DNA from 3 places in the Paenibacillus sp. B1-35 genome. Region 1 is predicted to be linked to each of the others. Evidence: riboswitches for the same ligand, from Rfam matches in the RefSeq annotation. Region 1 holds a riboswitch; each other region holds the start of a gene.
What was found. A riboswitch is a leader RNA that binds a small molecule or an ion and turns the genes downstream of it on or off. The one in region 1 is predicted to bind thiamine pyrophosphate.
Positions count from the first base shown of each region.

Region 2: it holds a riboswitch for thiamine pyrophosphate, as region 1 does, so the genes downstream of both, ACQ5BJ_RS17775 (hypothetical protein) here and tenA (thiaminase II) in region 1, are expected to answer to the same signal.
Region 3: it holds a riboswitch for thiamine pyrophosphate, as region 1 does, so the genes downstream of both, ACQ5BJ_RS24520 (YkoF family thiamine/hydroxymethylpyrimidine-binding protein) here and tenA (thiaminase II) in region 1, are expected to answer to the same signal.

Region 1 covers NZ_JBCHVJ010000003.1:188,839-193,309, forward strand. Annotated here, with positions in the region: gene thiE (thiamine phosphate synthase) at 1-233, opposite strand, end outside; gene thiD (bifunctional hydroxymethylpyrimidine kinase/phosphomethylpyrimidine kinase) at 230-1,054, opposite strand; gene thiM (hydroxyethylthiazole kinase) at 1,045-1,890, opposite strand; gene tenA (thiaminase II) at 1,887-2,588, opposite strand; TPP riboswitch at 2,719-2,822, opposite strand; gene ACQ5BJ_RS12675 (DeoR/GlpR family DNA-binding transcription regulator) at 2,906-3,709, opposite strand; gene ACQ5BJ_RS12680 (ABC transporter ATP-binding protein) at 3,693-4,471, opposite strand, start outside.
Region 2 covers NZ_JBCHVJ010000005.1:244,767-249,237, forward strand. Annotated here, with positions in the region: gene ACQ5BJ_RS17765 (thiamine-binding protein) at 1-193, opposite strand, end outside; gene ACQ5BJ_RS17770 (ABC transporter substrate-binding protein) at 299-1,363, opposite strand; gene ACQ5BJ_RS17775 (hypothetical protein) at 1,393-1,650, opposite strand; TPP riboswitch at 1,723-1,836, opposite strand; gene ACQ5BJ_RS17780 (queuosine precursor transporter) at 2,202-2,912, opposite strand; gene ACQ5BJ_RS17785 (FMN-binding protein) at 3,353-3,862, shown strand; gene ACQ5BJ_RS17790 (FAD-dependent oxidoreductase) at 4,021-4,471, shown strand, end outside.
Region 3 covers NZ_JBCHVJ010000009.1:153,955-158,425, reverse strand. Annotated here, with positions in the region: gene ACQ5BJ_RS24530 (ABC transporter ATP-binding protein) at 1-919, opposite strand, end outside; gene ACQ5BJ_RS24525 (ECF transporter S component) at 921-1,496, opposite strand; gene ACQ5BJ_RS24520 (YkoF family thiamine/hydroxymethylpyrimidine-binding protein) at 1,573-2,166, opposite strand; TPP riboswitch at 2,313-2,419, opposite strand; gene ACQ5BJ_RS24515 (HAMP domain-containing sensor histidine kinase) at 2,649-4,031, opposite strand; gene ACQ5BJ_RS24510 (response regulator transcription factor) at 4,015-4,471, opposite strand, start outside.

The sequences.
Region 1 (4,471 bases):
ACGCCGTGCCTTCTGCATATCGCCTGGATACGTCTTGCAAGATCTTCCTTTGCCGCAAGCCTCGCCGCCTTAGAGCCTTTTTCCCGGAACTGTATCATCGTTGCTCCTCCGCGTATGGCTTCCTCGACAACCGATGCCGGGTCTGTCTTGCAATTGGAGCTGCCGAGCACGAGGTACAGCCGCAAATAGGAACGCATGCGGCCTTCGTCAATACGGCTTTCTATACTTGTCATCTGACCACCCCATCCTTCTGCCGCTGCCGATATGCCCAGTGGTTTGTCGGGCCGTTGCCGCCGCCAAGACTAAGCGTCTCCTCTATTGCTGCCTGAATATAATGACGCGCAGTACGAACCGCTTCGTTGGGAGCAGCGCCTTTCGCGAGCTCTGCCGCAATAGCTGCCGAATAGGTGCATCCCGTGCCATGAGTATGCTTGGTCGTGATTCTCCGGTCTTCCAGCATTGTAAAGCAAGTCCCGTCAAAGAACAGGTCAACGGCAAGCTCGGTAGTCATGTCATGGCCGCCCTTGATGACGACCATTTTGGCGCCCCAATCGGCAATTTTCGTTGCGGCCTCGCACCGATCTTGCAGGGACACAATCTTCATTCCCGCAAGCGCTTCTGCCTCCGGGATGTTCGGGGTGACAATCAGCGCGAGCGGCAGCAGGCGGCTCTTCATGGCCTCAATGGCCTCTTTCTCGAGCAACTGCGCGCCTCCCTTGGCAATCATGACCGGGTCGACGACAACGTTGTTCCAGCCGAATGCTTCAAGACGATTCGCCACGGTCTCAATGATGTCTGCGCTGAACAGCATGCCTGTTTTGACAGCATCAACACCGATATCTTCTTCGACGGCGTTCATTTGTTCGGCAACGGCTTCAGGAGGCAGCGGGTACACACCATGAACGCCGAGCGTGTTCTGTACCGTCACGGCCGTAATCGCTGACATGCCGAATACATTTAGCTCTTGAAATGTCTTGATGTCGGCTTGAATGCCGGCGCCTCCTCCGCTATCAGAGCCGGCAATCGTCAATGCTCGTGCAACCGTCATAGCCATACCTTCCTTCTTGCAGCAGCTTGGCGAGGGGTGATAGTCGAGGCTGCCGTATCGAACTGGCCGATTTCAGACAATGCATCAAGAAATGCGGTCTGGAAGCTGCCGGGCCCTCGGTGGCCAGCCGTTCGATAGGCTCTTGCGGCTGCGCACCCATAATAAGACATCGCTGAGGCTCCTGCCAGCAATAAATCAGATTCTATCGCGGCAAATGCCCCGATTACAGATGTCAGCAGACACCCGCTTCCCGTTATGCTCGTTAACATCGGATGACCGCCCGCAATGATGTAGCCCGTTGTACCGTCCGTAATGACGTCCTCTTTTCCCGAAATGGCAACGATTGTGCCAAACCGCTCGGCTGCCCGCGCAGCAAGATCGAACAACGCTTCCGGGGTGCGAGGGGATGCTTGGGACTCTACGCAATCAACGCCCTTGATTGCGCCGGCTTCACCCATTAGCTGGGCAATTTCCGCGGCGTTGCCGCGCACGATCGAGACGCGCAATTCTTTTAACATGTTCAGCGCTGCCTTCGTCCGATAAGGCGTTGCGCCTGCACCTACCGGATCGAGAAGAACCGGAATGCCGTGCACATTCGCCGATCGACCTGCGATAAGCATAGCTTCTATCATATCTGCATGGAGTGTACCAAGGTTCAGCACGAGCGCGTCTGCTGCCTTAGCCATGTCCGCGACCTCTTCCTTGGCCGAAGCCATCACAGGGGAGGCGCCAATGGCAAGCAAACCGTTGGCGGCAAAGTTGGCGACGACAATATTCGTAATATTATGGATGAGGGGGCGTCGTTCCTTAATGCGCAGGGGGAGGAGCTGCATGCCGTTCATCCTTGCTTCACCTCTGCCTTCTCCGCCAAGCGTACCGGCCAGTCCTCTTCTTTATAAGCCATGTCCCAGAACATATATTCCAGTTGGCAACTGGTCAGAAAATGCTTTTTCAGCTGCTGCTTGCGTGCTGGTGAAAACGGCATTACCCATTCATCCAGCATGCGGCGCATCTTGTCCGTAATCCCGCTGCCGAGGTCTCCATAGAAATGAATCCACTCATAGAACGGATGTGTCTCATCCGGATTCACTTCTTTTAGCAAGTGTTGTCCAATCTCCACATATGTCCAAGGGCACGGCAGCAAAGCTGCTATAATATCTTCCAATGTGCCCTCGTGAGCGACGGTCAGCATATGGGACACATAATGGCTTGCGGATGGAGCAAGCGGGTAGCCTTGGAGTTCTTCGAACGTCACGCCTGCCACGTCGCAAAAATTACGATGGGGGTGTGTCTCGCTGTTCAGCACAAACGAAATTTGCTCGTTGAAAAGAGCCATAGTATCACGGTTGTCGCATTTGGAAATCGCAATGCCATAAATACGAATAAAGGCGTTCAAATATTCAAAATCCTGCTTGACGTAGTGGATCAACTGCTCTTTCTTAACCGTACCCTCAGCAATTCCCCGAACGAACGGATGCTCCATGATTGCCCGGTATATCGGCTCCGCTTCGTTTCTCAGTTCCTCCGTAAATGTAAGCATGAACAGCACCTCCGCATGATTGGATAGTGGATGAATGCAAACTGAAATCTGGACAGGGAGCACTTCGCGGCAGCAAAAAAAGCCGCCCCGAAATGGAGCGGCTTCATCATGTCAGCATAAAAAAGCTATGAACTGGCCGTCTCCACTTCCCTCCGCCGGTATTACCCGGATCAGGTTCAAAGGGTCCAAAAATTCTTGTCTCAGCCGCCGATTGCGGCTCCCCTAGTGGATTTCATATTAAATTCATCTACTAGTTACTGTATCTTCCATTTTATATTTTGTCAAATGATGGGCTGTGTGAATGGTGCAAGTTCCCGTTAACTGCTAGTTATGGAGGAAGAGAGGGGTGCTGCTGCTATCCATTCAATATTCACGTTATCGCGTCTCCAATTGTTCGGCATGGGGTGATCGCAAATGACAGCCGTTGCTTGGTTCAAGTCGCAAATTCGGCATAACTGATTGACTCCCAGTTTCGTATGGTCGCCAAGCACGTATACGTACTTGGATTGTTGAATCATTAGGGTCGAGCAAAACGACTCTTCCATGTCATAATCGCTAATTCCCGCAGGGGTAATGCCTGCGCAAGAGATGAATGCTTTATCAAAATGAAATCGTGTCAACAACTCGCAGGTCATAGCTCCGGCAATCGACTTCTGCTCGGGATGAGCGACACCCCCAAGCATGATGACCTTGCCTTCAAATAACTTGGCTTCCTGTCGCTCCATAAGCAGCTCCGCGGCAGGTATGGAGTTCGTCACGACGGTGACGCCGACGACTCCTCGAATTGCCCGCACAAGCTCGATCATCGTCGTGCCTACATCAATGACAATCGTATCTCCGTCTTGAATGAGTGCGGCGGCAGCTTCCCCGATAGCTCTTTTCGCCGCTTGCTCCATACTGCTCTTTTTACCGAATCGAGGCTCTATCTGCATATGGGAAAAGGCAATGGCCCCGCCGTATACTCGTTTGAGCATTTGCTTCGTTTCGAGCTCGTCAAGATCTCGTCGTATTGTTTCTGGCGTGACCTCCAAGCTGCTGGCCAAGGAAGCAACCTGTATTTTGCCATGCCGCTGTAGCTGCTGCAAAATATGCTGTCTACGTTCTTCAGGCAGTAGCGTCATGAAGCGGAATCACGTCCTTCGGATGCAGATACACCGTCGTTGTCGCACCTACGCTGATCCAATCGGAATTCCGATGAATTTGATCGATGACGACATGCTCTCCATGCACGCATAATTCCATGCGCATAATATTGCCAAGCATCGTCACGTTGCGCACGATTCCCGTTACGGCCAACCCGCCAACGAGCGGCTGCCCGGAGAACGTCTCAGGTCGAATCGCATACAGCTTGCTGCCTGAAAGGCTGTACTCCGGTGCAATCTGTCCCAGCGTTTTGGCACTCCATACGTTGTAGCTGCCGATAAAGCGTGCTACGAACTCGCTGCTCGGTTGCGTATAGATCTCTTGCGGAGAACCGTGCTGCGCAATATTTCCTGCATTCATGATGTAAATATGATCGCTTACCGCCATCGCTTCTTCTTGGTCATGCGTAACGAGCACAGTCGTCATATTCAGCTCGCGCTGAATGGAACGAAGCTGTTGCTGCAGGTTTTTGCGAATTTGGGCGTCCAAGGCACTAAGCGGTTCATCCAGCAGAAGTAACTTAGGCTTGGTAACGAGTGAGCGGGCAAGTGCGACACGCTGCTGTTGTCCGCCAGAGAGCTCGCGCGGGAAAGACTTCTCTTTGCCTTGCAGTCCGGTCAGTTCAAGCATTTCGCCAACTGAACGGCGGATTTCATCAAGCGGCATTTTCTTCATCGTTAAGCCGAATGCGATATTATCAGATACCGTCATATTCGGGAACAGAGCGTAAGACTGGAACA
Region 2 (4,471 bases), on a different contig from region 1:
TCGCCTTGTTCATATCCTCAATAATGCGGAATAGCTCGCTAAGCTCGCCTTCCATCGTAGTTTCTAGTGGATTTACTTGATACTTCACGCCTGATGCTTGAATCACTTCGATTGCGCGATCCACATAAGGAATTACGTCTTCCCCATTTTTCGTCTTTGGAACGATCTGAATGCTCACTAAGCTATTCGCCATCTCGATTCTCCTCCTCGATTGCATATCACCATCGGATACATAGAAATTCATATACAGCAAAAGGGCGCCTGCGCGCCCCTTGCCGATTTCTTCGTAACGTTGTGCTTATGAAGCAGGCAAGAAGTCATTCGTAAATGCCTTGTCGACATCGATGCTCTTTTCCATTAATTTGTTCTCTACGAGCCAATTCATGTAATTCGCCCATACTTCGCGCTTCTGCTCACCCCATCGAGGCGCATCGTCCTTATACTTCGGACTCAGCCATTTCTGGCTGGCAATAACCAGATCTTTGTTCAAATCCGGCACAGCCTTAAGCAGCAGATTCGCCGCATCCTCTGGATTGTCGATTGCAAATTGGTAGCCTTTGGACGTTGCTCGCATAAATGCCTTAACCAATTCAGGATCTTCCTTACTTAGCTTCTCGCTTGTGGATAGAACAGGCGTGTAATAGTCTAATTCCTTCGCGTATTGATTCACATACAGCATATCGATTGGCTCACCGCGGAGCTCTGCTTCAATACCTGTCCATGCATAGAAAATCCATGCGAAGTCGATATCCTTCTTCACAGCTGTAAAGTAATCGGCGTTACCCATATTGACACTCTTCAGCTTGCTGTAGTCGCCGCCATCCTTCTCCATAATTGTGTGAATAATCATTTCTTCGACTGGAGAGCCCCAACCGCCATAAGTCTTCCCTTCAAAGCCTTTCGGCGACTTGATGTTCTTGCTCTTCGGCGCAGCAAATCCGGATGTATTATGTTGAATGATCGCTCCAATCGACACGATCGGAACATTTTGTTGTCGAGCCATCGTAATGCCTTCCTGAACACTAACTCCAAATTGCGCTTCTCCCGATGCAATCATCGCATCAGATGCGCCTGTGCTTGGCTGCAAAATCTCGACATTCAGCCCTTCTTCCTCATAGAAGCCTTTCTCCTTAGCTACATATAACCCTGTATGATTCGTATTCGGCGTCCAGTCGAGCACGATCTTCACATCGCGTTTTTCCTTCGCCTTATTCTGATTCGTTCCTTGCTCTTGTGCTGGATTTCCCGATGTCTGGTCTCCTTGTCCCGCTTCTTGTCCTTTGCCGCTGCAAGCAGTAAGCGCAAACGTCATCATAATGATGAGCGCCAGCATCAATCCTCGTTCCAAGCGTGTGCGTTGCATATGATGAATCCCCCTTCTCTTGCCCCGCTCTAGTAGAGAGTCGGTATGAAATCATAAGATGCTTCGATAACGCCTGCCGCATTCACCAGTTGGACGATCCGCTCGATCGTATATGTATGGATGAGCAAGTTCCCGTCCCGCCGTCCTGCAACACGATTCAGATCCACAAAAAAAAGCGCCCCATCTGGGACGCTATGTGTGCCGTTCTGCGCGTATATGCGAAAATGTGCATCATACGATGTCCGCGTCACAGGTATGGCGATATTCATCCATATGTGCAGCATCATGACAATGCTGTCCGAAGCAGCGCACATTCATGCGAAGCTGGCGAATAAGCAATAACCTTTATATAACAATAATGACGCGGTTCAACGTCTTTCCTACGCTGGCATTACCCAGATCAGGTGTAAGGGTCGGTATCTTAATGGGATACAATCTCAGCCGGCCGTATTCCAGCACCCCTAGCGTGCATATGCAGTTATCGAAGCTATCATTTACATGGGTAATTATAGACCTCATCTACCAGAAAGTCCAGTAACAATGATCAGAGAAAGAGCAAAATTCCAATGTGAGTATACCCACAAAATGATGCATAACATAACAACCAAAGAACCTACATTAGCATTAAATTCGTACACCCACATGAAACTTGTCGAAAAAAGTTCCATGTGAAACAAGGTACAATATTCCAATTTTAGAACCTCTGTCATTTGTTCCTGTGTCGTTATAGGCAAGTAACCCAGCGCAGTCTTTGGTGCTGGGCTTAGGTTTAGGGAAGCTTCTGCCTTTCCTTTTCTTCTATACGGATAGAAAATTAAAACCAGTTGTCTCGTTTCGCTTATTGCACTTGCTCCCGCGGTAGATCATCACGAACCGGGAAGCTTCTTGCCCAATATAGAATTGGTGTCGACAACACCGAGATAATAAGTTTAATTACATAAGTGGTAATAAAGATTTGGAACCAGACATCCCAAGGGACAATGCCGGCAAATGCAATCGTACAAAATACGAGCGAATCCGCCATTTGGCTGATGCCGGTGCTCCCGTTGCTTCGAATCCACAGCTGACCTGCCTTCGGATAGCGCTCCTTCACCATGCTGAACAATTTCACATCAAGGAACTGACTAACGAAATAGGCCGTTAAACTTGCCACAACAAGACGCGGCATGAAATCAAATATAGTTGACAGCGACGCTTGTGCCGTATTTGCCATATCAGACGCCTCTGGCGTAAAGCGAAGAGCCATCTGCATAATGATTGTCGTCATAATTAAGGTGAAAAATCCAAACCATACTGCACGCTTCGCTTCCTTGCGACCGAACTTCTCGTTTAGCAAATCCGACGTCATAAACAGTGTTGCATTCGCTGTATTGCCCAGTGTCATCACAACACCGAACATCTCTATTGTTTTGCCGACTTGAATATTGGCGATAACTGTCATTACACCAATCCAAGCATAGAGCCCCGACTTGCCGAATGCACGATAACAAATTAGGAAAAAGGCAAAGTTCGCGAGGATGAACAAAATGCCCCAAGTAAAGTTGAACATAATTTATGAAATTCCTCCTAGTTTTGATTACGCGGGATGGTTACGAACCGCGGCGCATACGCGCAAGCCATAACTTTATCATACAGAGGCGGTTCATGCCAATAGGAAACACACAGTGGATGCATGGTGAGTTTTGACTTTATTTGTCCCCTATATTAAGTGGAAGCAATTCCTTCATATTCTGTATGAAAAGGTCTTTACCCTACCCTTCGTATATTGTGGACGATACGGAGGGAATATATTGTCATACCTCACTGCTTTATCGATGAGCAGGATGTAAAATGATCATGGCAAGGATTCCCTTAGTTAAAGATTTATCCATTGAGTGTGACATTTATCACATTCACAAAGAGGGAGTTAATGTTAAAATGACATTGTAAATCCGTTAGTTATAATTTTCACAAAGTAATTTTGAACTAAAGAAAAGGTGGGGACTCTTTATGAAAAAGAAACTTGTACTGTTACTGTCCGCAGTATTGGTTGTAGGTATGTTGGCCGGTTGTGGAGATAAGAAAGAAGAAGCTGCAAAGCAGCCTGAAACAAACACATCAACAGAAGCTAATAAAGACGCAGCTCAAGTAACATTGAAAGACGGCGACTATCATGCAGAATCTCCTGAATTCGATGAGAAATCCGGTTGGAAAGAAACAATGGACATCACAGTTAAAGACGGCAAAATCACTGCTGTAAACTGGGATGGCGTTCATAAAGACGGCGGAGATACAAAGAAAAAGCAATCTAAAGATGGCAAATACGGTATGAAAGCTGGCGGTGCTTCTTCCGAATGGCACGAGCAAGCTGAAAAAATGGAGCAAGAACTTATCGCTAAGCAAGATCCAGCTGCAATCGCTGTGAACAACGAAGGCAAAACAGACGCTGTATCCGGCGTATCTATCCACGTTGGAAGCTTCGTGCAACTGGCTCAAGAAGCTTTGGCTAAAGCAAAGTAAGATAAGTTTACTCCTTCCTTGATTAATATAGATATAACTCGGAAGCTCCGCAGTAGGAAAGCAAGATACTCGCTTTTTTATTCGCGGAGCTCCCTTGTTCGCATTGGATAGTTCAATTTTTAAATATTGACAAATAAGCATTACAACGGGGTGAAACCATGAAAGAGATCGTTGTATTGGGCGGCGGTTATGGCGGCGTACTGACAGCGAAAAAGCTGGCGAAGCGTCTGAAGAAGGACAAAGACATTCGCATTACGCTCATCGACCGTAAACCTTTCCATACGATGATGACGGAGCTGCATGAGGTTGCAGCATGCCGTGTCGAAGAAGAAGCAATCAAAATGGACCTGAAGCAAATCTTTGCGGGTCTGAAAGTGGACGTTGTACTGGATGAGATCGAGAACATCGATTTCAATGGCCAGAAGCTGCAAGGCAGAAAGAAATCCTACAATTACGACCACCTTGTTATCGGTACAGGTTGTAAGCCATCCTTCTTCGGTATCGAAGGTGCAGAAGAGAATTCCTTCTCCCTCTGGTCGTTCGAGGATGCAGTTAAGTTGAAGCAGCAAATTCGCCAAATGTTCATGGACGGGACGAAGGTCACAGATC
Region 3 (4,471 bases), on a different contig from region 1:
GCAGCTCATCGTCGGTTAATGCAGGATAATGAGTCAGCCCCGAAGCTGAGCAGTAGGAGGATACGGTCTGTTGAAGGGTACGTTGCAGCTCGAAGGCTTGGGGAAGCCAGATGCCATGTGATTTGGCCTCAGCGGCGTGCTGCTCAAAATAGGCAGCAGGCAACCCATCGAATGCGAGCTCTCCTCGTTCATTCATGACAAGCAAGCGATCCGCAAACCCGATCCAGTCATCCAACTGATGTTCAATAATCAGCAAGGAAACCCCTTCCTTCTGCGCCAACTCAGCGATAAGTGCGGCGAACTGACGCCTTGTATACGGATCAAGGTTCGAGGTCGGCTCGTCCAGAACAAGCATTTTCACACGAAGTGCGAGGGCACAGGCGAGCGCAAGCTTCTGCTTCATACCACCGGACAGCTCATGAATGTAAGCTTGGCGCCATCCGAGCAGGCCAACCTTCTCCAGCACCTCGTAAATGATTGGCTCCATATCCGTACGAGGACAATTGCGATTTTCGAGACAGAAAGCAACCTCTTCTTCCACTCGCAGCATACAGAACTGGCTTTCGAAATCTTGAAATACGATGCCGATGATCTGGGCAACCTCGCCTGAACCATATTGCTCAATTGGCTTGCCGTATACTTGTATAGAGCCTTCCACAAAGCTGTCGATAGCATAGGGATACAGTCCGGCAAGACAGAAAGCCAGCGAGCTTTTTCCACATCCGCTTGGCCCGAGCAGCAGTACGGTCTCTCCATCCATAATAGAGCATTCAATTCCTGATAAGATCGGCTCGCTTTCATGCTCGAAGGCGAGGGACACATTCAAGGCGGCAATCGCTATATTAGGGTGCGGTTCTATATCATCTTCCCTCGTTGCTGGAGATGCTTGCTCATTAGGTAGAAGCAATGTGCTCGTCATGTTATCGCTGCCCCTTTGCAATTGGGAAGCTCCGGAGTACGCCTGTATTGGCTAATGCATCACCAATCGATTTTCCTAAGAGACCGGAAATGACTGCACCGCTTATGCAGCGAACCAAGAGCATCGCAAGGATTAGTCCCAGCGAAAAAGCTGCGTACCCGCTTCGGAAATAGCCCCAAGCGAAACTGAACACAGCAGAACCAACACCGGCAAGCATGAGTACCTTGGTCGAAAAATTACGGTATCTTGTTGCGGCAAATACGGCTTCTGCTCCCAACCCTTGAATCAAGGCAGAGACGATTAAAATAGGGCCTACCGCATTCCCGATGAGCACCTCAACCAATCCAGCGACCGTTTCCGAAATGACAGCAGCCCCTGGCTTGCGAATAATATAGGTGGCAATGATCGATACGATGAACCAAATGCCGAAAATCACTTCATAGCCCATCGGCCCCATAAAGCCCACAAGCACATTGCCGATTTGCAAGAAGAGCAGATAAATGACGGCAAACACGACAGACAGTGAGCTGAGAACGACAATATCCCGCAATTTCCATTGGCTGTTTCGCATATTCATGAACATTCCTCTTTTCTTTGTATGATGATCAGATGAGTCCGTTGAGATTGCAGGTTTCAAAATTCCTCTGCAGCAGTTACTTTGTTGAAGGACTATTGGCAGAAATGGTGGTTGTCATTACGACATGGGACTTATCTGTTTTTTGTGCGCGATTGAAGGCATGTTCGAGTGTGGCGAATACTCGCTGTGCTTCTCCTTCCAGGCGGCTTGCATAGTGTGCACTCTCATCGAATGTTCCTTCTTCCTTCGCTAGACCGATAATTTCATAAATGGTATCCATATAATCGGGCGTCCCGAGCGGGTAAAGTGCAAAATGGGCAGCGACCTGGAGTGGAATCGCTTGATTGCGTTCAGCATTCATTCGCATATCGTCCGTACTTATGAAGGCGTCTCCCTGCGTGTCTCCCGGACAACCAATGGAGAAGGTTGCATTCAGCACGGCATGTTCACCGCCAGCAGCACTATGCAAGAAAATGGACTGTACGACATCGAATACATGCTCGCTCCGTCCACGCACCCAAGTGCTGACATCGTCGGTATGGGACCATACCTTGGACAAGTCCGTATTTCGCAGCGCTCCCAAAATAATGTCGACAAAGCGATCGCTCATCGGATAAATGGAAAAGCGGCAACCAACGATGCGGCTCGTACCGCAAGATAAATGATTCATGACTTATATCCTCCTTGGCAAATTAATATATGGGCCAGCAGACAACAAAAAAACTGCACCGTGAGTCGGTGCAGTTGCGCTTGAGGATACAAGATTACGGCGTAGCTTCATGCAAAGACGTGCATGGTGAAGCCACCGCTTATATCAATCAGTCGACTACACTTCCCCACGCTAGTATTATCTAGTTCGGGTTATAAGGGTTAACAGCGTTGCCGCTGTCTCTCAGCTTGTTACAGCACCCCTAGTGTTCGATATCACTATGCAGTTGTTCCGTTGTTCATATGCTTGACTGCTTACATTATACACTGGATGATCGGTTTGTAAAGAGGATCATGGAGGCAAGGTGATTATTACTCGCCGTTCTATCTGCAGTCGATGATGTGAGCGTTGCGGAAATCTAAGAGTGATATAGTGGGGAATAGATGCTCATAAGAATGAAATGCCGGGTTTGCTGCAAAAGGGCAGCGGCGTTTTGCACGCAGCTAGTCCTCCATAATGGTCAGCGTGATTTGGAACAAGGTAGAATACCGCTGATCCTGCGTTAGTTCAATCGTGCCTTCATGGAGCGTTATAATTTTTTTGCAAATGGCGAGACCTAAGCCTGTACTGTCTTTAATCGGGCCATCACCGCGAATGAATTCTTCGAAAATATGCTCCTTGATCGGCTCCTGAACGCCAATGCCGTCATCTCCGATCCGCAAAATAACATGTCTATCCAGTCGTTCGCATGACACATAAAGCACCGTTCCCGTTGGATTATATCGCAGTGCATTGCTAATTAAGTTGGTGATGACGCGGCTCATATGAATCTTATCTATCTTGACATAGAGCGGTTCCTCCTGGATACGTGCTTCAAGCTCAAATCCCTTCTCTTCTATTTCTGGATAAAATTCCACCACGAGCTGCTGGAACCATTTCGTGATGTTTACTTCCTCCTTGATCAATTCCGTATGCTTGTCATCCAGCTTCGCCAGTTCAAATAAGTCTTTAATCAAATTGGCCATATAAGCTGACTTATCGTAAATGTATTGAATATACTTGCGGGTATCTTTATCTTCCAATGCCTGATTGTCCAACAGAAGCTGCGAATAACCGTAAATCGAAGTAATCGGCGTCTTCAAGTCATGCGACAGATGCAGCAGCATGTTCCGCTTATTGTTCTCGGCGGTTTCCTTCTCGGCAGAAGTAAGCTGCAAACGTTCAGCCATGCCGTTAAACGCATCTTGTATTTCCGCGAATTCCTGTTCTGCTGAATAATGGAGCCGTTTCGTGTAATTGAAGCGTTCCATCTCCTTGATGCCTTCTACGATTTGCCGTAGCGGCTTTTTCACTTGTCTAACCGAATAGCGGGCGTAAAAGTAAAGCAGGATAAATAATAAAATAGCTAATATTGCAGCAAAGATCGTTGTCGCAGTTGATAATTTCAATAATCGCTCAGGAATTTTCCACAGCAATACATAAGATTCGCCGTCCGGTCCTTTTGCTTGGTAAGCATGATAGAAGATTGAATCATCGTTGCGCTCCGCATCCATTTTGGCATACATTTGGCCGTCTTCGTAATGCATGATGTCGTCCTCTTTGTTTCCTTTGACAAAAATGATCTCGCCTGACTCATTCACAATTTCGAACCAGCCGCCGTACTTGTCCAGTAAATGATCGCTGATGTTATGGAAAGGGTATCGATAAATATCCGTTCCATTAATTTTAGCAACGACCAATTCATCTATATACCGCCTCATAAAAAGGTTCGTGCTAAGGAGAGATACAATGATCGCTGCTATCATCAGGACGCAGATCACTGCATAATTTCGAAAAAACACCCGTTTCAAGGGACGTCGACCGGAGAGATTATTTGCTTTTTTCAAAACGGTAGCCTAACCCCCTAATTGTAATGAGATAGATAGGCTTTCTCGGATTATCTTCAATTTTCTCGCGAATTTTGCTTATGTACACCATAATTAAATTTTCGTCTCCGATGTATTCCTCGCCCCACACCTGCTCATAAATATGCGCTTTGGTCAACACTCTGCCAGCCTCTCTCATAAGGAGCTCCAAAATCTTGAACTCGTATGATGTCAATTCCTTTTGGATACCGGACTTGAACAGTTGGCAGCTTCTTATATTCAGCCTCACATCTCCAATTTCGATACATTCTTGTTCCTGTTTATCAGGCTTCGAATGGGAATCAATTCTCCTGAACAGCGCTTGAACGCGGCTGACGACTTCGAGTGGGTTGAAGGGCTTGCCCACGTAATCGTCCGCCCCGAGCTGCAAGCCATAAATTTTGTCCATATCGTCGGATTTG